Regions from separate parts of the Senegalia massiliensis genome, predicted to be linked through region 1. Evidence: riboswitches for the same ligand, from Rfam matches in the RefSeq annotation. Region 1 holds a riboswitch; the other holds the start of a gene.
What was found. Region 1 has a riboswitch for FMN ahead of D3Z33_RS10890 (ECF transporter S component). Riboswitches for the same ligand answer to the same signal wherever they lie in the genome.
Positions count from the first base shown of each region.

Region 2: linked by a shared signal. The riboswitch ahead of ribD (bifunctional diaminohydroxyphosphoribosylaminopyrimidine deaminase/5-amino-6-(5-phosphoribosylamino)uracil reductase RibD) and the one ahead of D3Z33_RS10890 (ECF transporter S component) in region 1 are both predicted to bind FMN.

Region 1 is NZ_QXXA01000011.1:100,698-116,931, forward strand. Features, by position in the region: gene D3Z33_RS10850 (ABC-F family ATP-binding cassette domain-containing protein) at 174-2,084, shown strand; gene tsaD (tRNA (adenosine(37)-N6)-threonylcarbamoyltransferase complex transferase subunit TsaD) at 2,380-3,399, opposite strand; gene D3Z33_RS10860 (hypothetical protein) at 3,502-3,678, shown strand; gene D3Z33_RS10865 (hypothetical protein) at 3,714-3,935, opposite strand; gene D3Z33_RS10870 (Yip1 family protein) at 3,985-4,707, opposite strand; gene rimI (ribosomal protein S18-alanine N-acetyltransferase) at 4,721-5,173, opposite strand; gene tsaB (tRNA (adenosine(37)-N6)-threonylcarbamoyltransferase complex dimerization subunit type 1 TsaB) at 5,166-5,879, opposite strand; gene tsaE (tRNA (adenosine(37)-N6)-threonylcarbamoyltransferase complex ATPase subunit type 1 TsaE) at 5,848-6,336, opposite strand; gene D3Z33_RS10890 (ECF transporter S component) at 6,425-7,027, opposite strand; FMN riboswitch at 7,125-7,246, opposite strand; gene D3Z33_RS10895 (SpaA isopeptide-forming pilin-related protein) at 7,339-12,696, opposite strand; gene D3Z33_RS10900 (MFS transporter) at 12,874-14,109, opposite strand; gene D3Z33_RS10905 (metal ABC transporter permease) at 14,212-15,024, opposite strand; gene D3Z33_RS10910 (metal ABC transporter ATP-binding protein) at 15,021-15,779, opposite strand; gene D3Z33_RS10915 (N-acyl-D-amino-acid deacylase family protein) at 15,944-16,234, opposite strand, start outside.
Region 2 is NZ_QXXA01000003.1:18,906-35,139, forward strand. Features, by position in the region: gene D3Z33_RS01350 (manganese catalase family protein) at 1-325, shown strand, start outside; gene D3Z33_RS01355 (HAD family hydrolase) at 433-1,113, opposite strand; gene ribH (6,7-dimethyl-8-ribityllumazine synthase) at 1,098-1,559, opposite strand; gene D3Z33_RS01365 (bifunctional 3,4-dihydroxy-2-butanone-4-phosphate synthase/GTP cyclohydrolase II) at 1,560-2,771, opposite strand; gene ribE (riboflavin synthase) at 2,786-3,436, opposite strand; gene ribD (bifunctional diaminohydroxyphosphoribosylaminopyrimidine deaminase/5-amino-6-(5-phosphoribosylamino)uracil reductase RibD) at 3,437-4,537, opposite strand; FMN riboswitch at 4,721-4,842, opposite strand; gene D3Z33_RS01380 (hypothetical protein) at 5,082-5,762, opposite strand; gene D3Z33_RS01385 (YbaN family protein) at 5,884-6,264, opposite strand; gene rbr (rubrerythrin) at 6,408-6,983, opposite strand; gene D3Z33_RS01395 (Fur family transcriptional regulator) at 7,020-7,421, opposite strand; gene D3Z33_RS01400 (hypothetical protein) at 7,658-8,146, shown strand; gene galE (UDP-glucose 4-epimerase GalE) at 8,221-9,237, opposite strand; gene D3Z33_RS01410 (acyl-CoA dehydratase activase) at 9,318-10,094, opposite strand; gene D3Z33_RS01415 (DUF3343 domain-containing protein) at 10,105-10,356, opposite strand; gene D3Z33_RS01420 (double-cubane-cluster-containing anaerobic reductase) at 10,367-11,659, opposite strand; gene D3Z33_RS01425 (metal-dependent transcriptional regulator) at 11,765-12,205, opposite strand; gene D3Z33_RS01430 (manganese efflux pump) at 12,304-12,855, shown strand; gene D3Z33_RS01435 (alpha/beta-type small acid-soluble spore protein) at 12,944-13,153, shown strand; gene D3Z33_RS01440 (ferritin) at 13,204-13,707, opposite strand; gene D3Z33_RS01445 (L,D-transpeptidase family protein) at 13,819-14,544, opposite strand; gene D3Z33_RS01450 (hypothetical protein) at 14,646-16,234, opposite strand, start outside.

The DNA.
Region 1 (16,234 bases):
CATAATATCAGCATGTGTCAAATTTTGCACTAAGATTATTATACTAGATTTTTATATAATTATCAAAGGTTATCTACCATTCTTAATACTATACCCAATTATATCTATTTTTAAAAACTGTACTAAAAAAAAAATATCATATATAATAGGATAAGAAATAAGGAGTGAAAAAAATGATAATTTTATCATGCAATAATATAAATAAATCTTATATTGGAGAGCCAATTTTAGAAAGTATATCTTTTGCAATAAATGAAAAAGAAAAAGTAGGATTAGTAGGATTAAATGGTGCTGGAAAATCTACACTTTTTAAAATACTAATAGATGAAATTTCTATGGATAGTGGAGAAATATATATTGCAAATGAAACTAAATTAGGTTATTTAAAACAAAATACATTGTTTGAAAGTGAAAAAACAGTATATGATGAAGCTTTAGAAGAATTTAAAAATATTATTGATTTAGAAAAAAGTATAAGAAAATTAGAAATAGAAATAAGTGAAAAAAGTAAATGTGATAACTTAGAACAAATGGATAAACTTATGAATAAATATTCTAGATTATCAGAAGAATTTAATGAAAAAAATGGATATGCATATAGTAGTGAAATTAAAGGTGTATTAAAGGGACTTGGTTTTTCAGAAGAAGAATTCTACAAACCCATAAATAACTTAAGTGGTGGTCAAAAATCAAGAGTTCTACTTGCAAAGCTATTACTTAAAAAACCAAATTTATTATTATTAGATGAGCCTACTAATCACCTAGATATTGATGCAATAAATTGGTTAGAAAAATATATAAAAGAATATAATGGAGCTGCAATTATAATCTCTCATGACAGATATTTTCTAGATTCTACTGTTACTAAAATATTTGAATTAGAAAATAGAAAACTTCAAATATATAATGGTAATTATAGTACATTCATGAAAAAGAGAAAAAAAATAATAGAACTAAAAACTAAAGATTATGAAAATCAAAGAAAAGAAATAAAAGATGAAAAAGAAAAAATAAGAAAACTTGCATTAGGTGGTAAAAGAGCCATTAGACAATCTAAAAGCAGACAAAAAATGCTTGATAAAATAAATGTTTTAGATAAGCCTAAATCTATTGATGGTCGTTCCAAAATAAAATTTGATCCTAAAATAAAAAGTGGCGATGATGTTTTAAAAGTAGAAGAAATATCAAAATCCTTTGGAGAAAATAAATTATTTGGAAATGTTTCATTTAATATATATAGAGAAGAAAAAGTAGGATTAATAGGACCAAATGGTGTTGGTAAAACAACACTTTTCAATATAATATTAAAAACCATAGAAGCAGATAGTGGCAAAGTAAATATTGGTCACAAAGTAAATGCAGCATATTATGACCAAGAACAAACAAACTTAAATAATAATAAAACAATAGTAGATGAAATTTGGGATGAAAATCCATCCTTTGATCATTATACTATTAGAAGTATTTTAGCTAGATTTTTATTTACTGGTGATGATATATTCAAAGAAATATCTACACTTAGTGGTGGAGAAAAAAGCAGATTATCTCTTATGAAACTAATGCTTTCTAAAGCTAATTTCCTACTTATGGACGAGCCAACAAATCATTTAGATATTGATTCAAAGGAATCATTAGAAGATGCTTTAATAGATTATACAGGCACTTTATTTGTAATATCTCATGATAGATATTTTCTAAATAAAGTAACAGACAAAATACTTGAATTAACTAATGAAGGTTTAGAAGAATACCTAGGAAATTATGATTACTATATTGAAAAAAAGAATGAAATAATAGATGTTGAAGAAAATAAACCTACTAAAACAAAAACTCAATTAAAAAATGAACAAAAAAAGCAAAAAGAAAAAATACGTAATGAAAAAAAGAAAAAAAAGAAAGTTAAAGAAATAGAAAAACAAATTTCTGATTATGAAAAACAATTAATTCAATTAGAATATGATATGTGTTTACCTGAAATATATTCAGATCCTGAAAAAAGTACTGAAAATATAAAACAAAGTAAAATAATAAATGAAAAATTAGAACATTTATATAATGAATGGGAAATGCTACTTTCAGATTAATAGAAAGTAGCATTTTGTCTTAATTTATCATTAAAAAAAGATTATTGTTTACCAAACATGCGTACTAATTATATATGTTTATATATAATTAGGTATAAATTAAAAATTATATACAAATAGTCCACATTTTATACACATAATCCCCAAACTTATCAACATTTTTTTTTAGAACATATCTATTTCAGAGTTCTTTTCCACATTATCCACAGAATTTGTAGATAAAACTGTAAACATTGTGGAAAAGTCATGTTATTATATTTTTCGTCAAAATTCAATTTTTAAGTTAACATAATACCTAATCTCCAAGTTTTAAATTTGGAACTGCATTTAAACTAAGGTCAGAATACTTATTATTTATATAATTGTAATATCCAGCTGATGCAATCATAGCTGCATTATCAGTACATAATAGTCTTGATGGATATTTAACCTCTATATTATATTCTCCAGCTTTTTTCTTCATTAATTCACGAAGTCCACTATTTGATGCTACTCCTCCAGCTATAGCTATTATTTTAGAGTTTTTCATATTAGCTAATTTAACTGTTTTATCAACTAATACCTCTATTACAGCATTTTGAAAGCTTGCACAAACATCTTCTACAACTATATCTTCACCTTTTTGCTTCATGCTATTAAGATAATTTAATACTGCTGACTTAAGACCACTGAAACTAAAATCAAAGCTGTCTTCCTCTAAATAACTTCTTGGAAAATCTATTGCATCTTCATTTCCTTTTTTTGCTAAATCATCAATGATTGGACCACCTGGATAACCTAAATTCATAGCTCTTGCTATTTTATCAAATGCTTCACCTGCAGCATCATCTCGAGTTCGACCTAATATTTCATATTTCCCATAATCTTTTATATAAACTAAATGTGAATGTCCACCTGATACTATAAGACATACAAAAGGTGGTTTAAGATCTGGATATTCTATATAATTTGCACTAATATGACCTTCTATATGATTAACTCCTATTAAAGGTTTATCTAATGCAAAACTAAGTGCTTTAGCATATGATAGCCCAACTAAGAGAGCTCCTACAAGACCAGGTCCATATGTTACTGCTATATTATCTATATCATTTAATGATAACTTTGCTTCATTTAAAGCATCATCTAATATATAATCTATTGTTTCAATATGTTTTCTGGAAGCAACTTCTGGAACTACTCCTCCAAATTTTTTATGAAGATCTATTTGTGAAGATATTCTATTAGTTAAAACTTCTCGTCCATTTTTAACTATAGCTATTGAAGTTTCATCACAAGACGTTTCTACTCCCAATGTAATTACATTTTTCAAAATTATCCCTCCAAAATTATTTAATTTAATTATATACCATGTTGAATATTATAAACAAGTTCTACAAAAACTAATTTTAATCACTTTAAAAAGGAGTGTGATCTTATGCCAAAAAATAGACATATAGGATATGATGGTGTAGATAAAAATAATAGTTTTTTCAAAGAAGTATATAAAGCAACTGCCTTTGGTGATTTATCTCTTTATAACAATATGAATGAATTTACAAATCCAAAAAGAGATAAAATTCATTTTGATAAAAGAAAAAATGAATTTAGATAAGTAATAAAAAATATTAGGACACCTAATTAGGTGTCCTAATCTAACTTTACATCCATACTTGATAAAATTTGATCTATAAGATTTAAACTACATTTATGATTTGCATTAAAATGTTTGCAATTTTCACAACTAATAGTCTCTTCCCCCATAGACTTTACTTCTGACCTTAGATTTTCATTTTCTTCAAAATTATATTCACTACATCTCTCAGCTATATTTTTTAATTGATCTTTATTTGCCATATTTATATCGCTCAATTTATCATCTCCCAAATAGTTATATCCTTAGTATAACTATTTTAGAAAATTATATTCCAATATTTAAACCACCACTTGTTAGAATATAAACTCCTGCATAAAATATAACCCAAAAAATCCACGGAATAAGTACTGGTAATATTGCCTTTTTATATGAAATTTCAAATATATATTTTGTTCCAATAAATGATAGTACAAGATACCATATTATAAAAATATCTATACTCAAAGCTATTCCAAAAAATAGCGTCCCTTCTAATGATGAAGGTAATATCTGAGCTAAATTAAATTTAAAAACATCAAAATTTGTGAAATATATTATTGTTCTAGAAATTAATGTTCCAAGCACTATAGGTATATATGAATAACTTGTTACAAGCATGCCTTCTTTTGTATCTCCATCTCCTCCAACAAGTACAGAAAGACCTGTTATCATAAAGGCTTTAAAACCAATTACAATTAAAGGCATTATTCCAGCTAAAGCAATTGTCATGTATTTATATACTTCTAATTGAGAATCACTTGGAATAGGTTGGCCACTTTGTTTTGCACTATCTATCATACTATTTATAAAATCAGTAGAACTTATTTCAATAAATGCTGCTAAAAATGAAATTACCAATATAATTATTATAGCCAATTTTAAATTCGGATAAAATTTTATGCTTTTAAACAATTCTTTTGGATTTGTAAATACATCTTTTATCTTTTCTTTCATTGTAAGTTCACGTGCATCACTATAATCTATAAATTCATTAAAATTATCACTCATAAAAACACTCCTTTTAAAATAAAACTTCTTTCCACATAATAATTGCATCTTCATTTGTATCAGAATAATATCCAGGTCTGATTCCCACTTCTACAAAATCATTATTTTTATATAATTTTATAGCAGGATCATTAGACTTTCTTACTTCAAGTGTCATCCTTTTTATCATCATTTCTTTAGATATTTCTACAAGTCCATTTAATAGTTTAGTCCCTACCCCTTCTCCTCTATATTCAGGATGAACTGCAATATTTGTAATATGAGCTTCATCAAGTATAAGCCACATTCCCCCATAACCAACTATTTTAGTATCATTTTTGGCCACTATGTATCTTGCAAGCTTATTTTCTTTTATCTCTTTTATAAATGATTCTTTTGACCATGGAGTTGAAAATGACATATTTTCTAATTCTAATATATTATCAATATCTTCAGATTCCATATTTCTAATCACTATACTATTCATCTTTTTTCTTCATCTTCTCATCATATTGTCTCTCTGCTTGAGATTTTCTTAAATAGTCAGGGACCAATAATTTATAATCTATATATTCACCATTTTTCACTTTTCTAAATGCAAGTTCTGCTATTGATGATGCCCTTGGCATTCTTGTAGAAACAGTTGAAAATATTATTCTATCACCTAATCTGTTTTTTAATATGCTTCCATATTTAGATTCTACATCCCCATTTATAATTATATCTTCATCTCTTTTTTCAAGTATTTCTATTATATTGTCTAATTCTAAAACATCCTGTTCCATACATATATTAAATTTTCCATCTACCCATTTATATATTCCAGTATATACTCTATCACGTCTAGCATCCATCATTGGAACTATAATTCCATCTCCAAATGGTATATTAAATGCTAAAGCATCCATTGTTGGTATTCCTACTGTCTTTTTATTGTGAGCATGTGCCATTGCCTTAATACTTGCTAATCCTATTCTAAGACCTGTAAAAGAGCCTGGACCTACTCCTGCTGCATATATATCAATATCTTCCGGTTTTAAATCTAAACTATCCATAAGTGTCTTTATGCTAGGCATTAATTTCACTGAATGAGTCATATTGTCATTTATTATATATTCACCTAATAAAGTTTCATCCTCCATTACTGCACATGTTGCTACTCTAGAGGAACTTTCTATTGCTAGTATCTTCATATTTTTTCAACTCCTCAACTAAATCTTTATATCTTTCACCTATCGAGTTTATATTAAACTTTCTTTTATTATCTTTTTCTAATCTTTCTATATTTATTTCTATCCTATCTTCTGGAAGTATCTCCTTTATAATAGATGACCATTCAATTATATTTACACTTTCTGAATCCATATATTCATCATAACCTATATCATACATCTCATCTACATCTGATATTCTGTAAACATCAAAATGATTTACATGTACTTTTCCCTCATACTCATTTACTATAGTGAATGTAGGGCTTGTTACATATTCATCTACGCCTAAACCCTTTACAATAGATTTAGTAAGTGTAGTTTTTCCTGCACCTAAATCACCATCTAAACAAATTATATCTCCTGAGTTTAATAAACTACCTATTAATTTTCCTAATCTTTCTGTTTGTTCTGTACTTTCTGTAATTATTCTTATCATATTTAATCTTTTCCTTTCCTAATCCTAATATGTATTATATAATTATTGCCCATTATATACAAGAAAAAACCAAAGCAATTAGCTTTGGTTATTTATGAAGTAACGGTGATATTCTCTTATATAATGGTATAGTTATAGCGGAAATTAGTATACCTTTTACAATATTAAAAGGTGTTATTGCAAATATAACAAGTGTTTCTACATCTTTTACAAAACCATTAAGGGCAGATCCCATTTCCACAAAACTACTTATTGGTAATCCATATAGCTTTGAATAAAAAGGTAATAAGAAAAAGTAATTTGCAATACCTGCTACAATGGTCATAACAATAGTTCCTGCTAATAACCCAACTACAGCTGATTTAAAACTTTTTCCCTTTTCATAAATTATTCCTGCAGTAAATACGAATAAACTACCTACTATAAAATTGGCAAGCTCTCCTACACCTGCTGTAGCTGTACCTTCAAGTGCAAGATTTAAAATATTTTTAAGTAGTTCAATAACAACTCCTGTCATTGGTCCTAAAGCAAATGCACCTATCAAAGCTGGTATATCACTAAAATCGATCTTTAAAAATGGTGGAGCAAACCATAATGGTACCTCTATAAACATAATTAAAAATGCTAATACTGATAACACTGCTGTTTTTGTAAGATATTTTGTATTTACTTTCTTTTTAGTTGCCAACATTTAACTTACCTCCTGTGTTAGTTTCTTCAGGTAGATAATATAAGCCCTTGGAAAACTCCAAGGGCTTTAAATTCTACATAATTAAGTATGTATCATACTTAATCCTCTTCCATCCAGACTTTACTGTCGGTCTTGGAGTTTCACCAAGTCAACCATATTTTCATATGGGTCGCGGACTTTACCGCCGGTCGGGAATTTCACCCTGCCCTGAAGATTAACTATTATTTTTTATTTTTGTTAACTTAATTATAATATATAGTTATTAGTTTGTCAATAAAAAAACTAGAAGGAAACTTCCTTCTAGTTTTTATTTAAAGAGATAGTTTATGCTTTCTTGCCATAAAGAAACCAATTAATATAAGTGTTAATCCTGTTATATAAAATGATAAACTACTCTTTTCACCTGTTTGTGGTAATGAGCCATCTTTATTTGAATCATCCGCTCCTGCAACTTTAGAATCTTCTAGTTCATTTTCAATCTCTAATTCTAAGTTTAAATTATCAGAAGTGATTTCCACTTTATGCTTAGTTTTATCTAATACATATCCTTCTGGTGATTCAATTTCTTGTATTGTATATTCTCCTCTTATTAAATCGTTAACACTTACCTTTCCTTCTTTATCTGTTACTAAAGTTTCTACTAAGTTTCCTTCACTGTCTCTTAATTCAAATTTAGCTCCAGATAGTACTTTATCTGTGTCTTTTTCTACTTTAAGAATATTAATAGATCCTCTCATGAAGTTTTCAACTGTCTTTTGGATATCTAATTCATCTGCAGTTAACTCTACTTCATATTTTGTTTCATCTAACTCATATCCTTCTGGTGCTTTTATTTCTTGAATAGTATACTTACCTCTTGGTAAGCTACCAATACCTGCTTGACCATTTTCATCTGATACTAGAGTTTCTACTAAGTTTCCTTCACTATCTCTTAGTTCAAACTCTGCTCCAGATAGAGGCTCCTCTGTATCTCCATCTATCTTGTTTATAATTATTGAACCATGTTTAAAGTTTTTAATAGTCATTTCTGGATTTAAGTTCTCAGAATTTAATTCTATTTTATGTTTTGTTTCATTTAGTACATATCCTTCTTTTGTTTCTATTTCTTCTATAATGTACTCGCCTCTTCTTAAATCACCAAGACTTGCATAACCATTTTCGTCTGTTACTAGCTCTTCATCTACTGTTCCAGCTTCATTTGTTACCTTAAACTTCACACCTGATAGAGGTTCTTCAGTATCTCCATCTATCTTATTAATTGATATTGATGCTTTCATAAAGTTTGATACTTCATACTCATAATTTAAGTTTTCAGCATTTAATTCTACTTCATGTTTTGTTTCATCTATAATATATCCTTCTGGTGCTTTTGTTTCTTCTATAGTATACTTACCTCTTCTTAAGTTATCAAGGCTTGCTTCACCATTTTCGTCTGTTGTTAGAATTTCGTTTACTGTTCCTGTTTCATTTGTTACCTTAAATTCTGCTCCAGATAATGGTGCTTCTGTATAGCCATCTTTTTTAACTATTGATATTGATGCTTTCATGAAATTTGAAACTTTATGAGTATAATTTAGATTTTCATCATTTAATTCTATTTGATGCTTCGTATCATCTAATTCATAACCTTCTGGTGCTTTTGTTTCTTCTATAGTATAATTACCTCTTCTTAAATTATCTACACTTGCTTTACCTTCATCATCTGTTTTTAAAGTCTTTTCAAATGTACCATCTTCACTTGTTATCTTAAACTCTGCACCTGATAATGGTGATTCGGTATAACCATCATCTTTAACTATTAATATAGAAGCATTTTTATAGTTTTGAATAGTTTTTTCTATATTTAATGTTTCAGAGTTTATATTTATTTCATGAATAGTTTCATCTAGCACATAACCTTCTGGTGCTTTTGTTTCTTTAAGAGTATACTTACCTCTTGGTAAATTGCTTATATTTGCCTTACCGTCATTATCTGTTTTTAAAGTCTTTTCAAATGTCCCATCTTCACTTGTTATCTTAAACTCTGCTCCAGATAATGGTGATTCCGTATAACCATCTTTCTTTACTATTGATAAAGATCCTTTTTTAAGATTCTCTATTGTTTGTTTTATTTGATTAGTTGAATCTACTTTTATTTCTATTGCCTCTTCATCAATTATTTCATATCCATCTGGTGCTGCTTTTTCTCTTAAATAATATGTTCTATATGATAAGCCTTCAAAAACTAACTTTCCGTTTTTATCAGTAGCTTTTGTTTCAACTATCTTTTCATCACCATTTAACAGATAATACAACTCAAACTCTGCTCCAGGTAATAAATCTCCAGATTCTCCATCTTTCTTTTCTACTAATATAGAACCTCTATTAACTCCACTTCCTGATCCACCTGAAGTTTGTTTAGCTGTATACTCTACAGAATCATTTTGGTCTATATTTTGTTCTGATCCTGAGAAACTTGCATTATTTTTAACTGTACCTGTTTCAGATATTACAACTGTATCATATTTAACTTCATAGACTGAATTTATGCTATTTAAAAATTCTATTTTTAATTCAGTTTCATCATTAGCTAAATCATTAGTTTTTAATGTATAATCTTCACCTTTTACTAATTCACTATTATCTGATTTATCATATATTTTCAAACTATCTTGAATATATACAAGGCCTGAACTTATTGTATCTATAAATACTGAGCCTGGCTTAATTTCTGATAAGGATTCATTTATAGTAATTTTCCAGTTTATTTCATCATCAGTATAAACAGTATTACCTTCTATACCTTCGCCTTCCTTTACTACAAAACTGTTGGATTTTGGATACTTTACCTCTGCAGTATAAGTTTTATCCTTATTAACAGTTGCAGAATTAGAATAATTAGGTTTTGATATGCCCTCTATATTAGTAGTATACTCTACTAAATAAGGTTTATCTATACCACCATGGAATGTTAGGTTGAAGCCTGTATATTTTCCTTCTTCTCCTACTCCTTTTATAGTATATGAATCAGTAGTTAAGACTTGTCCTGTTTCATCTATAGTCCCATCAGGATTTACACTATATTCTTTTATTACAATACTATCTAAATCTATTATATATTGACCCTCACTTAATGTATCTTCAACTACAAATTCACTACCTGTATAGTCTTTAGATAAATAGTTTAAATGTAATTTCCAATCAACTTTTCTTTCTGGTTTATTAAGTTTACCTGACTTCTTACCATTGTTCGTTGCTGTGTCATTTATTTTATGACTTGCTTTTCTTGGTTCTTTGAAATCTACAGTTTTTCCGTTATACTCAGTTTTTCCTATAAACTCTGCCTTATTTTTATATATACTTTTATCTGAGCCAGTATTTTCTGTAAGATGCTTATCATCTGGATCAAATGATGTTTTATATGATATAGAATACTCTTTTCCTTCAAGTGGTAACACTGTATTTTTAAATTCCAATATAAAACCTTCACCATAATTACTACCATTAGGTATTATAGTATAGTCAGTACCTTTTTCTAATTCTTTATCAAATCCTTTAAACACTAAACTATCTTCTAAAAACACTAACCCATTATTGGGGAATGTATCTACTATTTTAAGATCTGTTATCTTACCTTTTTTAGGATCGATCTTTAATTCCCAACTCATTGTTTTATCTTTATAATTAATGTCTTTTGCACTTTTATTAAAGTTATTTGATATTTCAGGTTCTTCATTTGCTTCCTCGGTAATATCACCTACACCAATTCCATCACCAGTAAGTTTTGCTTTATTTTCAAAACTTACTTGATCATAATTAGTTATTTCTGTTTTATATACAATTTTATATGATGAATCTATATTTCCAAAATCTATTGTAAATCCATCAGTAGTTACTTGTGGTTTAGGATTTGTAATTTCCTTTCCACTAGAATCAGTTATTATGAAACTATCTTCTATTAATTCTAATCCTTCACCAATTGTATCAGTTATTTTTACATTTTTGATATTAGCATTAGCTTTATTTACATGTATAGTCCATTCAATTGTTTTATTATTATAATCTATATCAGCGTCACCATTTTTTTTCAATAGACTATCTCTTTTAATTGTAACTTCACCAGTATCTTCTTTTTGTTCTATATTACTTGCTGTTAAAGTAGCTTTATTTATGAATTTATTAGATTGTTGGTATTCACCACTATTTACTTTGCTATAGTCTATATCAGTAGTATACTTAATTTGATAAGCTTCATTTATATCTCCTAATGCTATTTCAAAGTTATCTCCATTATTAGTTATAATTTTATCTTTTATTTCATTACCTATTACTTCATTACCAGCATTATCAAAAGTCAATTCATATATTTTTATAGTACCCTCTTGGACAGTTAATCCATCCGGTAATTGATCTATAATCTTAGCATTATTAATTGTGTCTTCAGATTCGTTTACATTTATAACCCAATTAATCTCAGTTGCATCTAAGTCTTTATTAGCTATTCCATCTTTCTTTTCTATATAGTTTCCTCTAGTAATTTCTACTGTGGCATTATCTGTATGAGGTCCATCATTACTATTTATAGTAGCTTCATTTGTAAATGATAATTTACTATTATCAGTTATTTTTGTAGTATATCTTATACTATATGCACTATTTATATCTCCAAAATCTATTGGAAATTTAGTTGCACTTTTATCAGTACTAGGTTTTTCACCAGTTATACTTCCATCATAACCAATAGTAAGATCATATATTTCTATATTTTCAAGTTCTACTCCTTCTGGAAGAACATCTTCTACTGTTACTCCTTTTAACTCTTCTAGACCTTTATTTATATCTAATGTCCAAGTAATATTAGTTGGGTTCATTTTTTTATCAGCTAAACCACTTTTATCAATTATAGGATTATTACCTTTAGGTTTAAGTGTAATAGTAAAAGATTTATCTGTTTTATCATTAAACTTAACCTCTTGAGAAGTATCATCTTCAAATTCTTCTAAATCGAATTCAAAATTAAACCATACATTTCCACTTCTCTGTTGTTTTCCTACTAATTCATCATTAAATTCTACTCTTAGTGTTTTACTATTTTTATTTAAATAGTATGTACCTATTTTTATATTTTCACCACTTAATAAATCACCATCTGTATCTGAAAATGGTATAAATTCATCTGGTATTGAAATTTCAGCCCAATCACCTGATTGAAGATTTACACTATCTTCTAATTCCCAATTATAATCTATTCTTATTGTAGTATCCTCTGTTACTTCAATTGTAGTATCTGTAGATATTTGATTTCCATTAACTTTGAGAATTACAGAGCTGAAAATATTACCTAAATCCTTAGACTCTGAACTTTGAGAAGCTTTTATTAATGAATTGTCTGTTTCTCCTTCATTATTTTGTTCAGGCTCTGTTTTATTTGAATTAGTTTCTTCTAAATTTTCTTCAGTTTCTATAGGTTCTGTACCCTTAGAATTATCTAATTCAATTGATTTTTGCTGTTCATCAACAAGCTTTTGTTGACTACTTACATTTGTAATCTCTTCGTCAAGCTGTTGAGTATTAACATTTTCATCTGCAGATACAGTATTTAAAGTGAAAGTACTTCCCATTTGCAGAACTAATGTTAATACTAAAAGCACAGCTAAAAATTTCTTGCTATTTGTCCATGACATTTTCATATTACATTCTCCTTACTTTTTTATATTACATAACGTTATAGTTCTATCCTCCTTTTAAACTTGGTTCTAATTTCCTATTTACAATAGGATATTAGAACTATACCCGTTTTAATTAAGATATAACATTTATTATGTAATATATTACTAAAATAATTAAAATGTAATTCTTTTCTCAAATTAATAAATATTTTTACAGTTAGTTTCCTTTATAAATAATATTGATACCATAGACATTATTATAAATATTAAACAAACATATAAGATTAAAGTATAATCATAGTTACTTAATTCTAAAACATACCCTATAAGTGGTTGAATAATTGCTGCAAACAAAAATCCTCCCATATTAGCTATAGATGTAGATACTCCTGGATATTTCTCAGGATTCACTTCTTTTGCTATTGCCCATGAAAGTATAAATCCAGAAGAAAATAATCCCATAAGAAAAAATAATATATACAAATAATTTATATCAAGATCTACAAATATAAATATTAACCATATGAATAAATAAATTATAGTTGAAATTATAAATGGCAATTTTCTTTTCTTTAATTTATCTGAAATATTCCCAATAACTAAGCTTCCTATCATAAGTCCAATTGTTATCATCATGGTGAATATGGAAGCTTCACTTTTAGAAATATTATATGTATAAATCATATAAGGAACTCCCCATGTACCCATAAAAGCTATGACTGTACCAAAAATTCCTCCCATGGCAAAGAAACTTGGCCATGTATGTGGATTTTTAAATACTGTTTTGATACCACTTCTAATATTTAAATCGTCTTTTTCATTAATAATCACAATAGGCTCAAGCCCTACATCCTCAGGATTATTTCTTACTATAATATAGGCAAGTATTGCTATACCAATACTTATAAATCCAATTACAGAAAAAGAATTTCTCCATCCAATAGTTGCTACTAGTAATACCAAAGGATATTGGGCAAGTAAAGCTCCACCATTTCCGATAAAAGATGTAAGGCCTGACATTTTTCCGAATTCGGAAGGCTTAAACCACTGTGATAATACTTTAAGTATTGAAATAAAAATTACAGAAACTCCAAAACCTACTATAAGCCTGCCAATATAAGCCATAGTAATATTTTGAGAAAATCCAAATATAATAGAGCCTATTCCTGCAAATACGGCTCCTAATGTAACCGTTTTCCTAGCGCCTAAAGTATCCGCAAGTATTCCACTTGGTATTTGCATTAACATATATGGATAAAAATACATGGAACCAAAATTTCCAAATTCTACATCTGTTATACTAAATGAATTTATAAGTTCTTCTCTTACAACACCTGCTGCTACCCTATGAAAAAATACTATAACATAAGAAAGAGCAAGTACTCCCCATATAATCCATCGCCTATTATATTCCTTCTCATTTATGCTTTCCAAATAAATTCCTCCTTTAAAATATATATCTAATTTTAAGTATATCATACATAATAATACAATTAATAAAAAAATCTTGAAGAGTATTCTCCAAGATTAATAAGTTTATTTCTTTAAAATTTTTCCCTTAATAATAGTTAATATGAAATATGTTGATGCTGATAAAAGTATTATTGTAGCCCCTGAAGCTATATCAAATGTATATGATATAAATAATCCTGTAACTGTAAATACAATTCCTATTATACTGGAAATTATCATCATATTTTTCAAATCATAAGTAAATAATTTAGCAATAGCAGGTGGTATAGTAAGAAGAGCTATAACAAGTATTATCCCTACTACTTTAAGTAATACTACAATAGTTAAAGCTATCATTACAAATAAAAAGTTCTCTAAAAATCTAGTTTTTATTCCCAATACTCTTGAAAATTCTTCATCAAATAAATAAGATTTCCAATAATTAAATAATAATACAATAGAAGTAACTACCACAATATTTGCTACAATCATTATGTTCATAGAAAAATCTGATACTGTAAGAATATCTCCAAAAAGATAGGATGTCATATCTGGTGGATATCCTTCCATTAGGGATATAAAAAATATTCCAAGAGACATTCCTACTGACCAAAATATCCCTATTATGGCATCTGAATTAGTTTTTGCACGTCTATTTATTGTAGATATAGAAAGTGCAGCAATAATTGAAAATAAAAATGCACCTATTATAGGTTCAAACCCCAATAGATAACCAAGGCCTATACCTCCAAAGGAAGTATGAGCTATACCTCCACTCATCATTACAAGTCTTTTCTCTACAATTATAGTACCTATTATCCCACAAACAATACTTGCGAGTATTGCTGCAATAAAAGCATTTGTAAAAAAATCATATTTAAATGCTTCTAATATCATATTTCTTCACCTTCCTCATCATGAACATGAAGCACTCTATGAGGAGTATTTCCATGTGCTATTAATTCTACTGGACATCCATAAACATTTTCTAATGTCCTTTTACTCAATTTTGTATCATCACCATGATAATGCATTTTTTTATTTAAACAAGCAACCGTATCTATATAAGAATTAATGACCCCTACATCATGACTTACTACTATTATAGTTTTATCTTCATTTAACCTTTTAAGTAAATTATATATTTCTGTTTTAGAATTAGCATCTAAACTTGCTGTAGGTTCATCTAATATCATAATTTCAGGTTCCATTATAAGTGCACGAGCAATAAGTACCTTTTGAAGTTGTCCACCTGATAATTGTGATATTTGTCTATTTCTAAATTTATATATGCCAAGGCTATGCATTATTTCCTCAGCCTTGTTAATATCTGTGTTTTTGAATCTATGAAGAAATTTAATTTTACCTTCAAGTTTGCCTAGAAGTATAACATCTAATACTTTTATAGGAAATGTTCTATCAAAATTACTAAACTGCGGTACATAACCAATAGGTCTATGGTCATTTATTTTTACTTCACCAATATTTGGTTTTATAAGGCCTAAAAGAGATTTCAAAAGAGTAGTTTTTCCTCCACCATTTGGTCCTATTACTCCTAAAAATTCACCTTTTTTAATTTTTATATTTATATCATCTAAAGCAGTTACATTATCATATTTTACAGTGAGATTATTTACCTCTATGATATTCATCAATTCACCTTCCTTATTCCTTACAATATACCTATTTTATCAGATTGAAAAATGCTGTCAATATGAATATACCCTAATATTATATTCTAGACAATATGATATAATTTAAACAATTAAAAAAGAACTAATTCAATAATAAAATGAACCAGCTCTTTTTTATATTATTATTTTATAATTTTACCTAGTCGTGATTTCAGTATTTTTTTATCTTTTGCTACAATTTCACCATTTATTATAACATATTCAATACCTTCTGGAGGCAATGTAGGATTTAAATAATCTGCTTTATCTTGAATGTTTTTAGGGTCAAATATAACTAAATCTGCATCATAATTTAATTTTATTTGTCCTTTAGATTTTAATCCTAACCTTTTAGCTGGTATTAATGTCATTTTCTTTAAAGCTTCTAACATAGATATTTTCTCTTCTTCTCTTACATATTTTGATAATGCTTT
Region 2 (16,234 bases), on a different contig from region 1:
TCCTATAGAAAAAATTAAAGGAACACCTTTTGAAGCACATTATGCAAATCATGGTAAAAGCCCATTCCCTCACAATGCAGCAGGAGTACCATGGACTGCTACATTCTTAAATTCAAAAGACGACCCTATAGCAGATCTTCATGACGATATGGCAGCAGAAGAAAAGGCTCGTGCAACATATGAACATCTTATAAATTTAAGTGATGATCCTGGTGTTAGAGATACCCTAAGGTTTTTAAGGGAAAGAGAAGTTGTACACTTCCAAAGATTTGGAGAAACTTTAAGAATAGTTGAAGATCATAAAAACAGCAAAAAATATTATTAAATTTAAATAAAATTTAATATCTAAAATATTAAAAATCTCTCTTAACAAACACTACTTGTGACTTATTTGTTAAGAGAGGTTTTTATAATATTTTAAAATCAACATAGCTAGAATATATATTTTAGTTCTTTTATACTATCTATTCTAATATCAGCTTCATCTAATTCACCAGGTTTATGAAATCCATAATTACAGCCTATAGTTAAAATATTATTTTTCTTTCCTGCTTCTATATCCTGAAATCTATCACCTATCATAACCATATCTGTAGGATATTTCTTCTTTAAAATAGCTAATATTTTATATTTAGGAGTATAATGATATTCTTCAGAACAAGCCATTTCTACAAAGTAACTATCTAATCCAAATATTTCTTTTGACTTATCTCTATAACCTATACTACAGTTACTAAGAAATACTAAATTATATCCCTTATCTTTTAAATATCTAAGAGTTTCTATTGCATGTGGATATAATACTGCTTTTCCAGAGTTTATTTGACTCACTATTTCTCTACCTATTATTTTACTTGCTTTATCTCTAATATCTGGATCAATGTTTGGCATAAACTCTTCCCACATTGCTTTGCTACTAAATCCTAGCCAATATGAAATTTCTTCATCATTCCATTTTTTCTCTGGAGCTTCACCTAAATTAACTAGATAATTATAGGATTTTCTAAATGCAGGTCCATAAATTTTTATACTATTATGAATAGTACCATCATAATCTAAAAATATTGTTTTTATATTTTCAAATATATTGATTTTCCCTATATTTCTCTTAATAAATTTGCCATTTCTATTGCTGTAATAGCTGCTTCAGACCCTTTATTTCCTGATTTTGTCCCTGCTCTTTCTATAGCTTGCTCAATAGTATCGGTTGTAAGTACTCCAAATATAACAGGTAATTCTGTTTCTAAAGATACATTTGCAATTCCCTTTGAAACTTCACTTGATACATAATCAAAATGTGGTGTAGCTCCTCTAATTACAGCACCTATACATATTACACCATCATATTTTTCTGACTTAGCTAACTTTTTAGCGACTAAAGGCATTTCAAATGCTCCAGGTACCCAAACAATTTCAATATCTTCTTCTTCAACCCCATGACGTTTAAAAGTATCTATAGATCCAGATAATAATTTACTTCCTATAAATTCATTAAATCTTCCTACTACTATAGAGAATTTTAACCCTTTAGCAATTAAATTTCCTTCGTATGTTTTCATTTACTTTTCCTCCTTAAAATTTAGCATGTGACCCATTTTTTTCTTTTTAGTTTTTAAATAATATTCATTTCTTTCATTATGATTCATCTGAATAGGTACTCTTTCTACAACTTCTATTCCATATCCTGAAATTCCTGATAACTTTTTAGGATTATTAGTCATAAGTTCTACCTTTCTTACACCTAAATCAGATAATATTTGAGCACCAATACCATAGTCTCTCATATCTTCTGGAAAACCAAGAGCTATATTAGCTTCCACTGTATCCATTCCTTTATCTTGTAGAGCATAAGCTTTGATCTTATTTATCAAACCAATTCCTCTTCCTTCTTGACGCATATAAAGTAATATTCCTCTTCCTTCTTCTTCAATATTTCTCATAGCTGCAGCAAATTGATCTCCACAGTCACATCTAAGAGAACCAAAGGCATCCCCTGTTAAACATTCTGAATGTACTCTTACTAATACTGGATTTTCATCAGATACATCTCCTTTAACTAGAGCTACATGATGTTCTCCATTTAGTTTATTAACATATCCTACTATTTTAAATTCTCCATATTTAGTAGGCATAAAAGCTTCTGATGCTCTTTCTATTAAAGATTCATTTTTTCTTCTATATTTAATTAAATCTGCTATAGTTATTATTTTTAAATTATGTTCTTTTACATATTCCATAAGCTCCGGTACTCTAGCCATTGTTCCATCTTCATTCATAATTTCACATATAACACCTGCAGGATATAAATTAGCTAACTTTGCTAAATCTACTGCTGCTTCTGTATGACCTGCTCTTTTTAATACCCCACCTTCTTTTGCTACTAAAGGGAATATATGTCCTGGCCTATTAAAATCATTTGATGTTGCAGTAGTATCTATTAATTTTTGAACTGTCATGGCTCTTTCTTCTGCTGAAATACCAGTGGTAGTTTCTGTAGAGTCAACAGATACTGTAAAAGCTGTTTCCTTTGGATCTGTATTTACAGATACCATTGGATAAATATCTAACTCATTAACTCTTTCTTTTGTCATAGGAGTACATATAAGACCTCTACCATATTTAGCCATGAAGTTTATTTCCCCAGCAGTTGCTTTTTCAGCTGCCATTAATAAGTCCCCTTCATTTTCCCTATTTTCATCATCTACTACTACAATCATTTTTCCCGCTTTAATATCTTCAATTGCTTCTTCTATTGTATTAAATTTATACATTTTGTCACCTTCCTTTATGCAAATCCATTTTCTTTTAAAAAATTTATATCTATTGAACTTTTTGGTTGATCCAACTTTTCAAATGTAATAAATCTTTCAATATATTTTCCAACCATATCACATTCTAAATTTACCTCATCACCTACTTTTTTACCTAATAATATAGTTTCTTCTTTAGTTAATGGTATAATTGAAACTTTGAAAATATTATCATCTACTAAAGCTACTGTTAAACTAGTTCCATCAATAGCTATAGAACCTTTATTAATGATATACTTCATAAATTCAGAGGTAAATTCTATAGAGACCCAAGTAGCATTATCTTCTTCCTCTATATCTTTAATAATACCTACTCCATCTATATGTCCAGATACAATATGTCCTCCAAATCTATCTCCTAATTTCATTGCTCTTTCAAGATTAACTCTACTTCCAGTAGTTAAATTTCTTAAATTACTACGTCTCATTGTTTCAGGCATAACATCTATAGTAAAACTACTTTTATCAAAATCCACAACTGTAAGACATACTCCATTAGTACTTATGCTATCACCTAGCTGTATTCTTTCTAAAACCTTCTGTGATTTAACAGTTATTTGAGCTGAATTAATACCCTTTACAACCTTATCAACTATTCCTATTTCTTCTATAAGTCCTGTAAACATTTATCTATCTTCCTTCCTTAAATAACCTTCAATTAAAATATCTTCATTGAATTTTGACATAGTCATATCTTTTAGAATAAATGCATCATCTATATAGGCTCTACCTTGTCCTCCAACTGGAGTTTTAGCATTCTTTCCTCCTATTATTTTAGGTGCTATGAAGGATAGTATTTTATCTACAATACCTTGTTCTAATGCACTATAGTTCAAAGTAGATCCTCCCTCTAATAGAATACTGTCTATCTTCATTCTAGCTAATTGACTCATCAAATCAGTTAAATCTACCTTCCCATTTTTTAATGGAGTAATTATAACTTCTCCACCTTTTTCTTTAATTAATTGTATTTTTTGATCATCAATTTTTTCAGTTGTAGCTATAATTGTTTTTGATTTTGATTTTATATTTAATACATTAGCATCTAAAGGAACTCTTCCATTTGTATCTACAATTATTCTAATAGGATCTAAATATCTATCATCAAGTCTTGTTGTAAGTCTAGGATTATCCTTTAATACAGTACCTATACCTACCATAATGGCAGATACTTTATGTCGTATTTGATGTACATATTTTCTAGACAATTCATTAGTAATCCACTTTGAATCTCCAGTATATGATGAAATTTTACCATCTAAAGTCATTGCTGTTTTTAGTATACAAAATGGCTTATTCTGAGTTATATACTTTATAAAAATCTCATTTACTTTTTTTATTTCTTCTTCTAAAACTCCTACTTTAACCTCTATACCATTAGCTCTTAAAATTTCAATGCCTTTTCCTGCTACTAAGGGATTAGGATCTTTCATCCCAATGATTACTTTTGAAATACCTTTCTCAATAATTTTATTTACGCAAGGAGGAGTTTTTCCAAAGTGAGAACAAGGCTCTAATGTAACATACATTGTAGCATCCTTCACATCTTCTATAGCATTATTAAAAGCATTAACTTCAGCATGAGGACCACCATAAAGTTCATGATAACCTTCTCCAATTATTTTTTCATCTTTTATTATTACTGCTCCCACTAAAGGATTTGGGCTAGTATATCCTTCACCTCTTTTAGAAATTTCTATGGCTCTTTTCATATGTTTTATCTCCATTTACTCCCTCCCAACTCTTATCATTAAAATATTCCTTTTTTATTATGTCCTTTCTTAAAACTATTAATTATTATATTATTTGAACAAAAAATAAAAGCTCTGAAGGTTCACCTTCAGAGCTTTATAAAAATCATATATTATATATAAACACATCACAATAATATATAAACTTATATTTATTAATTATATCTTCTTCCATCCAGACTTTACTGTCGGTCTTGGAATTTCACCAAGTCAGCCATATTTTCATATGGGTCGCGGACTTTACCGCCGGTCGGGAATTTCACCCTGCCCTGAAGATCTTATTTAATTTTATGTTTAAAATATATCATTGTTAATTGGTTTTTGTCAAGGCAAATCTTAAAAAAGTTAGCTGTTATTATATTGTATCTTCATTTCTAAACTCTAATATATTTTAGATTTATTTATTATTTACCCACTCTATTAAATAATTTTACTTTATATTATCTACTACATATATCGTTACTTTTTATATAAAACAATATCTCTTTCTGATTGAAGTAAAGATTATTAAAAATTATGCTTATTTTAATTTATTTTCTCTTAATTTAAATCCATATATAATTATTAAGATAATAATAGATATACTTATCCAAATTAAAGATAAATCTATAAGGCTATTAGATTCAATTATCTTACCATTATCATATATTACTTTATTTTTATATGAAACTTGACTTTTTTCATAATTATAACTAAAATCTTTTTTTCTTCCATTACTATTTATAAAAACTTCTATTGAATATGCTTCCATAGCAGTATCTTTAGATTCATTTGGATAAATTACATCTAATTTTTTCATATTATTAGAAGTTAATTTATAAATCCCCCAAACTACTTTAAAGTGACTGTCTTCTTTATTCATTGATGCAATTATATAATCTCCTTCTTCTAATTTCCCATTTTCATTATTTTCGTCAAAATTAGAATATGTATTTACTTTTTCTACTTTTATATTGTCATCTTCATTTAAAAAAGCTCTTCTTTTTAATATGCTTATAATTCTATTTAATGGAGTCATTATTTGTCTTGATACTTCTACATTCATATATTCATCTTCTATATTTTTAATTTGCCCTACAATTAGTGCATCTTGGTCATTATTCATAAATCTATATAAAGCATCTGCTGCAAATACAGTGCCTTGTGATATTATCATAGTTACTATAAATATTATTAAAAAATTCTTAGTCTTTCTTTTCATATACTTATCCCCCAAAATTTATATATTTATAATTATATTATAAAAGTTCCGCTTATATAGTTATATTTTATGTGTTAAAAAAAATCACTACTTTTAAAAGCAGCAATTTTTATATTATACATTATATTATATTTTTATCTGCTCCAGCTGTTTTTCTTGTCCAAATATATATGCTTACTATGCTTGCTATAGTAAATAACATAATCCTAAATATTAGTTTATCCAAAACAAATATCACAGAAAATCCTATTGTAAGCCAGATTAAAAGTATTGCTTTTTTTTTAGCTTTTTTAGGTATGCCTTTGCCACTCATATAATCAGCTACATATGGAGCTAAGTATTTGTTATTTAATATAAATTCATACAACCTATCACTACTTTTAACAAAACAAGCTAAAGATAAGAGTAAAAAAGGAGTCGTAGGAAGAACTGGTAATATTATTCCTATTGTTCCAAACATTAAACTTAAGCTTCCTATTATAATTAAAATTATTTTTTTCATCCTATTTTCCTTTATATTTTTTTACTAATCTATTACACTCTCAGTATACTTATAATAATTTTCATTCGTGTTTATTGTATCATATTTTCTTAAATATTAAATTACAAAAAACCACTTTTCAATTGAAAAGTGGTTTTAAATTATTAATAATTTGATTGTTTTATTTCAAAATATGCTTCTGGATGGTTACAAACTGGACACATTTTTGGAGATTTTTCTCCTACATGTACATGACCACATTTACGACAATACCAACTTTGCTGATTTTCTTTTTTGAAAACTAATTCTTCTTTAACATTATCATAAAGTTTTAAATAACGTTCTTCATGATCTTTTTCTATTTCTGCTATTTTTTTAAATGCAATTGCTATTTTTTTAAATCCTTCTTCTTCAGCTATTTTTGCAAATTCAGGATATATAGCAATAAATTCTTCATGTTCTCCATCTGCAGCAGCTTTTAAGTTTTCAGCAGTAGTACCTACTTTACCTGCTGGGTATGTAGCCGTAATTTCAACATCTCCACCTTCTAAAAAACCAAAGAATATTTTTGCATGTTGATATTCATTTTCTGCTGTTTGTAAAAAGAAATCTGATATTTGTTCATATCCTTCTTTTTTTGCTTGTTTTGCAAACATTGTGTAACGATTTCTTGCTTGAGATTCTCCAGCAAATGCTTTTAGTAAATTTTGTTCTGTTTTAGTTCCTTTTAAATTTGACATTTTAATAAATTCCCCCTTAATTATATATATTTAACTCTAAAGACAATTTTTACATTTACCTTTAAAGTATAAATGCTTTTCATCAATTTGAAACCCTTTTAAAGTCCCATCTTTTAATTTTATATCTTCTACTTCAAAGTCATATACTCCTCCACAATCAGTACATTTAAAATGTCCATGGAATTTAATATCTGCATCATATCTTGTTTCATTCTCTTCTATTGTAATCATTGTAACAATGTCATTTTTCATAAATAAACTAAATGTGTTGTATATTGTTGTTTTAGATAATGTAGGTATTTCTTTTATTAAATCATTATATATTTTTTCTACAGTTGGATGATTTTTATTTTTTGATAAATATTCATATATTTTTATGCGTTGTAGTGAAGGTTTTATACCGTGTTCTTTTAAATAATCACTTGTACTAATCTCCATAATTTTTCCTTCATCTCCTTACATCGCTATTTGTTGTAATTATTTTAAATTTGTAACGATTACAATATAATGATAATATATTCTTATTAGTTTGTCAAGTATTTATTATACTTTATAATAAAATTACATACATTTCAAATTTCTTACCTATATAGTGACTTAATTTTATAATAACTCATATTATATTAAAAGATACAGATTAAAACTCAAATAATATTATACAGGAGGTATGTATTATGGAATCTTTCAAATCCTTCTCTGGAATTGTTGTTATGATTGATCATTTTTGGAGAGGTAGTTCTAATAAAGTAGGCTGTAATAAATTAGTTTCTGTACAAAATCCAAGTAGACAATTAGTAAATTTTGTGGTATCACCAGATACTTATTTTGTAAATAAAGTAATGGTGAATATAGGAGATAGAGTAAATGTGTTTTATGATGAAAACCAACCTACTCCTCTAATATTTCCTCCACAATTACAAGCATTAGTTATCAGTAAGCCTTCACAACTTCAAAATGTAAAAGTAGATTATTTTGATAGAAATTTAATAAGTAGTGATGGGACATTACAATTAAATGTTTCTCCATTTACTCAAATAATATTAGAAAATGGTCAAGTATTTTTAGGAGATATTACAAACCGAAATTTAATTGTTGTATATGGCCCTACAACAAAAAGTATACCACCACAAACTACACCTTATAAAATTATTGTAATGTGCTAGTATATAAGATAAGAACTGGTATACCAGTTCTTATCTTATTATAAATAATATACCTGCTCATACATCCATATTGTTTACTTCTCTTCATATCCCTTAGGATTTTCACTTTGCCATTTCCATGAATCCCTACACATATCTTCTAATGTTTTTTCACTAGACCAATCTAATTCTTTTTTTGCCTTTTCTGGATTTGCAAAGCAAGTTGCAATATCTCCTGCTCTTCTTTCTTTAATCTCATAAGGAATTTTTACTCCTGTAGCCTTTTCAAAATTCTTTACTACATCAAGTACACTATATCCCTTTCCTGTACCTAGATTATATGCATCTACTCCTGTTGTATTTAATACTTTTTCAAGTGCCTTTATATGTCCTTTGGCTAAATCTACTACATGTATATAATCTCTTACTCCTGTTCCATCATGAGTATCATAATCATTACCAAAAACAGATAATTTTTCTCTTTTACCTACTGCAACCTGAGTAATATAAGGCATCAAATTATTTGGTATTCCAGTTGGATCTTCACCTATTCTACCAGATTTATGAGCTCCTATTGGATTAAAGTATCTAAGAAGTGATATACTCCAGTCTTTATCTGATATATAAACATCTCTTAATATTTGTTCTATCATAAGTTTTGTACTACCATATGGATTTGTTGTACTAAGTGGTAAGTTTTCTGTTAAAGGGGACTCATTATTCATACCATACACTGTAGCTGATGAACTAAACACTATATTTTTCACATCATATTTATCCATAAGTTCACAAAGAATAAGAGTTCCTGTTATATTATTGTGATAATATTTTAATGGTATTTCTACTGATTCTCCTACTGCTTTAAGTCCTGCAAAATGAATTACTGAACTTATTTCATTTTCCTGAAATACCTTTTCTAAATTTTCTCTATCTAATAAATCTACTTCATAAAAATCAAAATCTTTATTTGTAAGTTCTTTAATTCTCTTTAAAACTTCAGGTTTGCTATTAGAGTAATTGTCTACTATTACTACTTCATAACCATCATTTAATAGCTCAACAACTGTATGACTTCCTATATAACCTGCTCCTCCTGTTACTAGTACTTTCATATTATCCCTCCAAAATTATTATATATATATATAATATCATAATTTTAATATATAATTAAAAAAAGATAGTTAAATAAACTTTAACTATCTTTTTTATATAAATTCCAACCTATAACTGCTGCTCCTAAAGCTCCAATTATTTGTGTATCTTCTGTTGAAAATATACTTTGCCTTAATTTAGTTTCTAATATATTTTTAAGCTCTTTACTTTTTGCAACTCCACCAGTAAATGCAATTTGCTCATTAATATTAACTCTATTTAATAAAGAACATGCTTTGTCAGCAATAGAATAAAGTATTCCAGTGGCTATTTGTTCTTTTGGTTTACCTTGAGCTAAAAGACTTATTATTTCTGACTCAGCGAAAACAGTACACATACTACTTATATTGACAGGTTTTTCATTTCTACAAAAGTCATCAATATCATTTACATCTATTCCTAAATTATTCAAAGTCACTTCAAGAAATTTCCCTGTACCTGCTGCACATTTATCATTCATTATGAAATTTACTACGTTTCCCTTGGAGTCTAAATTTATAACCTTACTATCTTGTCCCCCAATATCCAATATTGTTCTGATATTAGAATTTAAACTATATGCACCTTTAGCATGACAACTTATTTCAGTTATAGTTTTATCAGCAAAATCCATGGAAATTCTACCATAGCCTGTCCCGATTATTTTAGAAATATCATTTTCACAAAGATTATTTCTATCAATTAGTATTTCAAATGCATTTTTTGATGATGATTTAGGACTCCACCCAGTAGGTACTATCAACATATCTATTATATTGCCATTATATAATACAGCCTTTGTAGCCACAGAACCAGTATCAATTCCTATACTATACAAATAACCACCTCTATTTAAACCAATTTCTAGCTTTTTTCTCTATAGTATGAATTCCACTTACTTCTATATCTTTATTTTGTTCTACAATTTCTTCTACTAAATATTGTAATTCTGGATCTATAATTATAGATATACCACAACATTTACTTAAACTTCTAGGAGTAGGTGAAATAATATACTTTATAGATTTTTCTTTTAATTTTTTCTCTAAAGCTAAACCATCACTATGTGAAGGAAAAAGTATATAAGTTTGTTTTCTCAAAATATCACCTTTATATTGCTAACTCTTTATTCATACTTATCATTTCAAAGAAAGCCTCAAGTCTAGTATTAATCTGACCTGCATCTTGCATACTATAGTCACTTTCTATCATCATTACTGGTATGCCTTCTTTATCTAATGCATCTTTAACCTTTTTATATTCAATAGCATAAGTATGACAGAAAGGAAGAGAATTATATATTACTCCATCAGCATTATATTCTTTATATAATCTAATAATATCTTCTATTCTACCTTCATTTGGACTAAAACATGCACAATTTATCCCCATATATCTATCTGAAAGTGCTTGAAGTCCACTATCTAAATCTGTTATATTCTCATCTACAAGTCTTTCAAAATATTTTGTACCAGTACACGCCTCTTCACAAACTACTGCACCACCACTAGTTTCAATTAAATGATGCATCTTCCAGTTTGGTATAGCCATTGGTGTCCCTGTAAGTAATATTCTTGGAGTATCATCTTTAAATACTGATATATTTTTTTCTATTCTTTCTTCTAATTCATCACAAAGTTCATTTGTTTTTTGTATAAATCTATTTGGGTCATCATAAAAAGCCACTTGAGTAATTAAAAGAGAGTCTTTACCACTAATAGGTAGTTTATCTGACTTTCTTGCATCATATAATCTTTGCAATACTCTTCTTTTATCATTGACAAGTTTTATTTTTTCTTTTAAACTTTCCAAAGTAATTTTATTTCCAGTTAAATCTTCAACTTTTTCCTTAAAAGTGTTTATTTCTTCTTTAAAATGAGTATAATCTTTTTCTCTTTTCATTTGTGGTAAATCCATCACATGCATTGGTGTATATTCACCTAGTATTTCCCAAGCTTTTTTCTTGCCATCACAAGTAGTCTCACCTACAAGCATATCAGCAGATTGAAAATATGGACATGTTCCACTTAATTTAGCACCTACTGAAGCTTTTATAAGAGGACACATATTTCTTGGTAAAACCTTTTCACCATCAGGAACCCAAAAATCAGATCCACCACATAATCCAACCCCTATTCCATCTGCAGCCATTATAACCTCATCAGGAACAAACACACAAAAACTTCCGAAGACTTTACCTCCATCTTTTCTATGCTCATTCAACTCTTTTATTCTTAGACCATGAATTTCAGATACTACAAAATTAAAATAATTCATCCCTTCTGCTCTATTTTCTTGTGTCATATAAATATCACCATAAAATTCTGGCAATACTTCACATAATTGATCATGCTTTTCTAAATCCATATCTAGTGAGTCCCATAATTCTCTATAATCTGCCATTTTATTTCCCCCTATATTATATAATCTATTCAGATTATATAATATCTAAGAAAATTAATTAACAATTATTCATAACTTTGATACTTAAAATACAAAGTATTTATTTTATCTATACTCCAGATCATCTTCATCTAAAATGCTACTAATATTGTATATATTGAATTTTTCTCTTATTTCTGGATACTTCATAAAAAAACTAACTAATTTTTCTATTGATCTTATTGTATCAATACACAAGTAATGCTCCATTGCTTCTGCTTCTGCTTTTTCATCACATGAAGAACCTATAATATCCACAAATTCTCTTAAAATTCTATTTCTCTCAACCAAAAATTTTCCTTTTCTCTTTCCTTTTTCTAATACTTCAATTTTTTCATAAGGTTCATATTTTATATAATTTAACTCTTTTAGTTTTTTGAGTCCCTTAACAACCGATGGCATAGATACATTTAATGTATCAGCAATATCCTTATTTCTAATATCTTTTTCCTTTAATGATAGCCTATATACTTCTTCTAAATAGTCTTCTAAACTAGGTGACAACATATAATCACTCCTTTACTATAAATTAATTTAAATATCATTAATATTTATTATACCCATTCTAATATGATTATTATATAAAGAAATTAGGGGGTTAAATCTTGCAAGCATTAAACATTATAATAATCTCTATAGCATTAGCACTTGATGCATCTGGTATCGCTTTTTCTATAGGTATAGATAGAAAACTAAAGAGATATGATAAATTATTCTTTATATTTAGTTTTAGTTTTTTTCAATTTCTTTTAGCATTTTTAGGAGGATATTTTGGATGTCTATTTAATATTTATGTATTTAAACTTTCTTCTATGATGGGCGGAATAATTATAATGTTAGTCGGAATTTTCATGATAAAAGAAAGTTTAGATGATAATACTAAGTTAGTAAAGTTCACTTTTATAATAAAAATTGCTCTAAGTATTTCTGTAAGTATAGATGCTTTTGTTATAGGATTTTCAACATTCAGTTCTATAAATTCTATGTTTATTATATTTGATTATTCAATAATTATTGGTTTAATTACAACTTTAATGACTAGTATAGCTTTTAATATTAGTAATAAATTATCTAAAATAAATTTTATTAAAAAATATGCTGATCTATCTTCAGGAACAATTTTAATATTATTCGGACTTAAAATGATTTTATTTTAAATATGGTTAAAATTACCTCGTTTAAAAATGGATGCATTACATAAAATATTATTGCAACATAAAAACATATGAAGGTGAGGGAAAACACATGGCTAGAAACACTTCAAACAAATTAGTAGTACCTGAAGCTCGTCAAGCTCTTAATCAAATGAAAGCTGAGATAGCTAGTGAATTAGGTATGGCTAACTATGAGTCTATGGATAAAGGTAACTTAACAGCTAGAGATAATGGTTATGTTGGCGGATATATGACTAAGAAATTAGTTGAGCAAGCTCAAAGAAATATGAGTGGAAAATAATACTTTATAAACATACTAAAAGATAGGTGAATATTCACCTATCTTTTTTATTATTCAACAGGAGTAAATGTTCTTGATCCTAGTTCTTTATTTAACATAAATAATCCTTGTGGACTATCTCCTATTCTATCTAATTTTGCTATTATAGTTTTCATAGTAGCTTCTTCTTCTACTTGTTCATCTACAAACCAATTTAAAAAGCTTATAGTAGCATAATCACTTTCTTCATGAGCTAGTTTCATCAAATTGTTAATTCTTTCTGTAACTTTCTTTTCATGTGCAAGTGCAGTTTCAAATGCGTCTTTTATTGATGAAAATTCATTTTTAGGTTCTTCCATTGAGCTTATTTTCACTCTACCATCTCTATCATTGATATAATCATAGAATTTTTTTGCATGGAATCTTTCTTCATCTGCTTGAACCATAAAGAAGTTTTCAATTCCTTCAAAATCTTCATCTGCACAATATGCACCCATTGCTAAATAATAATTTGCTGATTCATATTCAAAATTCAATTGTTCATTTAAAGCTTTTAACATTTTTTCTGATGCCATTTGTAATTCCTCCTTAAAATAAGTGTTTTATTATTACCAATTATATGTATACCCAAAATATTGGTTTTAACTCTAGATATTAGTATAACATATTATTTGAAAAACATTAAGTTATTCCATTAATATTATATTTAGCTTTCTATACGTCTCATAATTTATAAAATGTGTAGAATCAAGATTATTATCTTTCTTAAAATTAATTACAGCAGTCTTCATTGTTTCACCATATATTCCATCATTTCTTCCTTTGTAATAGCCTTTTAATTTTAATCTTTTTTGCACTTCCAATACATCACTTCCTCTATCTCCTGGCTTTAGAATTCTAAAACCATCTCCAAAAATTCCATATGCCCCTTTGTTTATAGTGACTCTAGTATTATAATTTACTATATCATATAATTCATCTATGTCTTTATTATTCATCCTAATACATCCATGAGATGAATCTAGCCCAATAGATGTTGGTTTATTTGTTCCATGAATTCCATAATTACCCCATGGTACATTTAGTCTCATCCAGCGAGAACCAAAGCCACCACCCCATACTGCTTTTTCTATTATTCTAAAATTACCTAAAGGTGTGGGAGTATTTTCTTTGCCTGTAGCTACTGTATATTTTTTCAATACATCTTTAGTGTCTAAATCTATAACTTTTAATTCTTTACTATCTATATTAATAAGTATCCATAAATTATCATAATCAGAGTTATCCTGGTTATATACTTGATAGTCTGCTTCAAAGTTCATTCCTATCTTATATGTAATCTTATTTCCTAATATTATTACAATAAACAGACAAAAAATAGCTACTATTATGTGGTATCCTCCTTTAAACAATAAAATCCCTCCCGTATATAAAATATATGCAAGAGGGAAATATTTTATTTTATCCAGAATAATTTATTTGAATTTTTAAGAGCTTTGTCATAATAAACAATTTAATTGAATCCAAATAACCTAATCAATTTCTCCCAAAAATTTAAAGTCTCTTTTGGTTCTTCATTATCTTTATCTATTTCTTCTATTTGAATAGGTTCTGTTTTAATTACAAATTGTACAGATTCTATATTATCATTCTTTTTTGAAACAAATGAAGTTGTTTCACTTTTATTACTAGTAATTTTTGATTGTATATCATCAATTTGATCATTAACTTCATTATCCATATTAGATGTCTCTTCCTTAAGTTCATTTGTGCCTTTTGATAACTCTACTGTACCATTATATACATTGTTTACTCCATTCATTAAATCTCTTGTCTTATCATAAAACCTATTAGTACCATTTGTTAAATCTCTGCTTCCAGATGATAGTCTATTTACACCATTAACAATTTCAGAATGCCCATTAACTATTTCTGAAAGTCCATTTGTGTATTCATTAATACCACTATCAAGAACTGTATATTTTTCTACTAGAGTATCTATTCCATCTGATAGTTTTGTCATGTCAACTAACATACTGTTAAGTCTATGACTAAGTTCTATAATTGCTCCATCAAATTCTTCATATTGAGCTTTTAAAATTTTAGATCCATCAGATATCTCAGATATAGATTCAGAAACTCCATTTAAATAATTTTCTGTTCCATAAATAGCTGAATTATTTCCATTAAGCAAATTAACAATGTTAGTAAGCTGATCAATTTGATTCTTGAGCTGTTTTGCTTGTTCACCATATTCTGGATTGTCTTTAATGTTATTATAAGACTTTGTTAATGACTCAATTTGTGTATTCAATTTATTAATTGTTTCTGTATTACTTGACTTCAATACATCTATATTTAACCCATTACTTTTCATTACACCTTTATATTGACTATAATTGACACCAGATTTGAGCGACTGTATACCTGAATTAATATCATTTATACCTTTTTTTATCCTTGATGAAGCATTTATCAAATCTTCAATCTCTTCGGTGGTAGTTGATACTTTAGACAATCTTTCTTGGATATCTAAAAGTGTATATTTTACCTGTTCAGAACCTTTTACAAGAGAAGAGGATTTATCATTTAATTTGTTAAGTCCTCCTTGAACTTGAATAATTCCATCTTTAAGTGAGCTAACACCATTATCCATATTATATGAACCTTTTTTCAAGTCTTTAGTAGCAGATTCTAGCTTGTCAGTACCATCATTTACATCCGAAGATCCATCTTTTAAATAATCTGCACCATTATTAAGTTTTTCTATTGCTTCTGTTAGTTCATTAATATTATCCATTATTTCACTATCATCTATATCGGTGTTAATATTTAATTGAATACCATTTATATTTATAGCATCCATTTCAAATTCAGTAACATCTGCAGCTACAGAAATATCTGCCCCTTGTCCTGGAAGAATTGTATATGTTAATTTTTTATCCTTCCCTACATTAGCAATTGTTGCTCCTTCTGCTTCGATATTACTATATTTTGATGTATCTAATGTTAACTCAGTCTGTAAAGCATAATTCTCATAAAATATTTTATTAAACTCTTTATTTTGTCTGATAACCATATCTATCTTAAGATAACCTGATT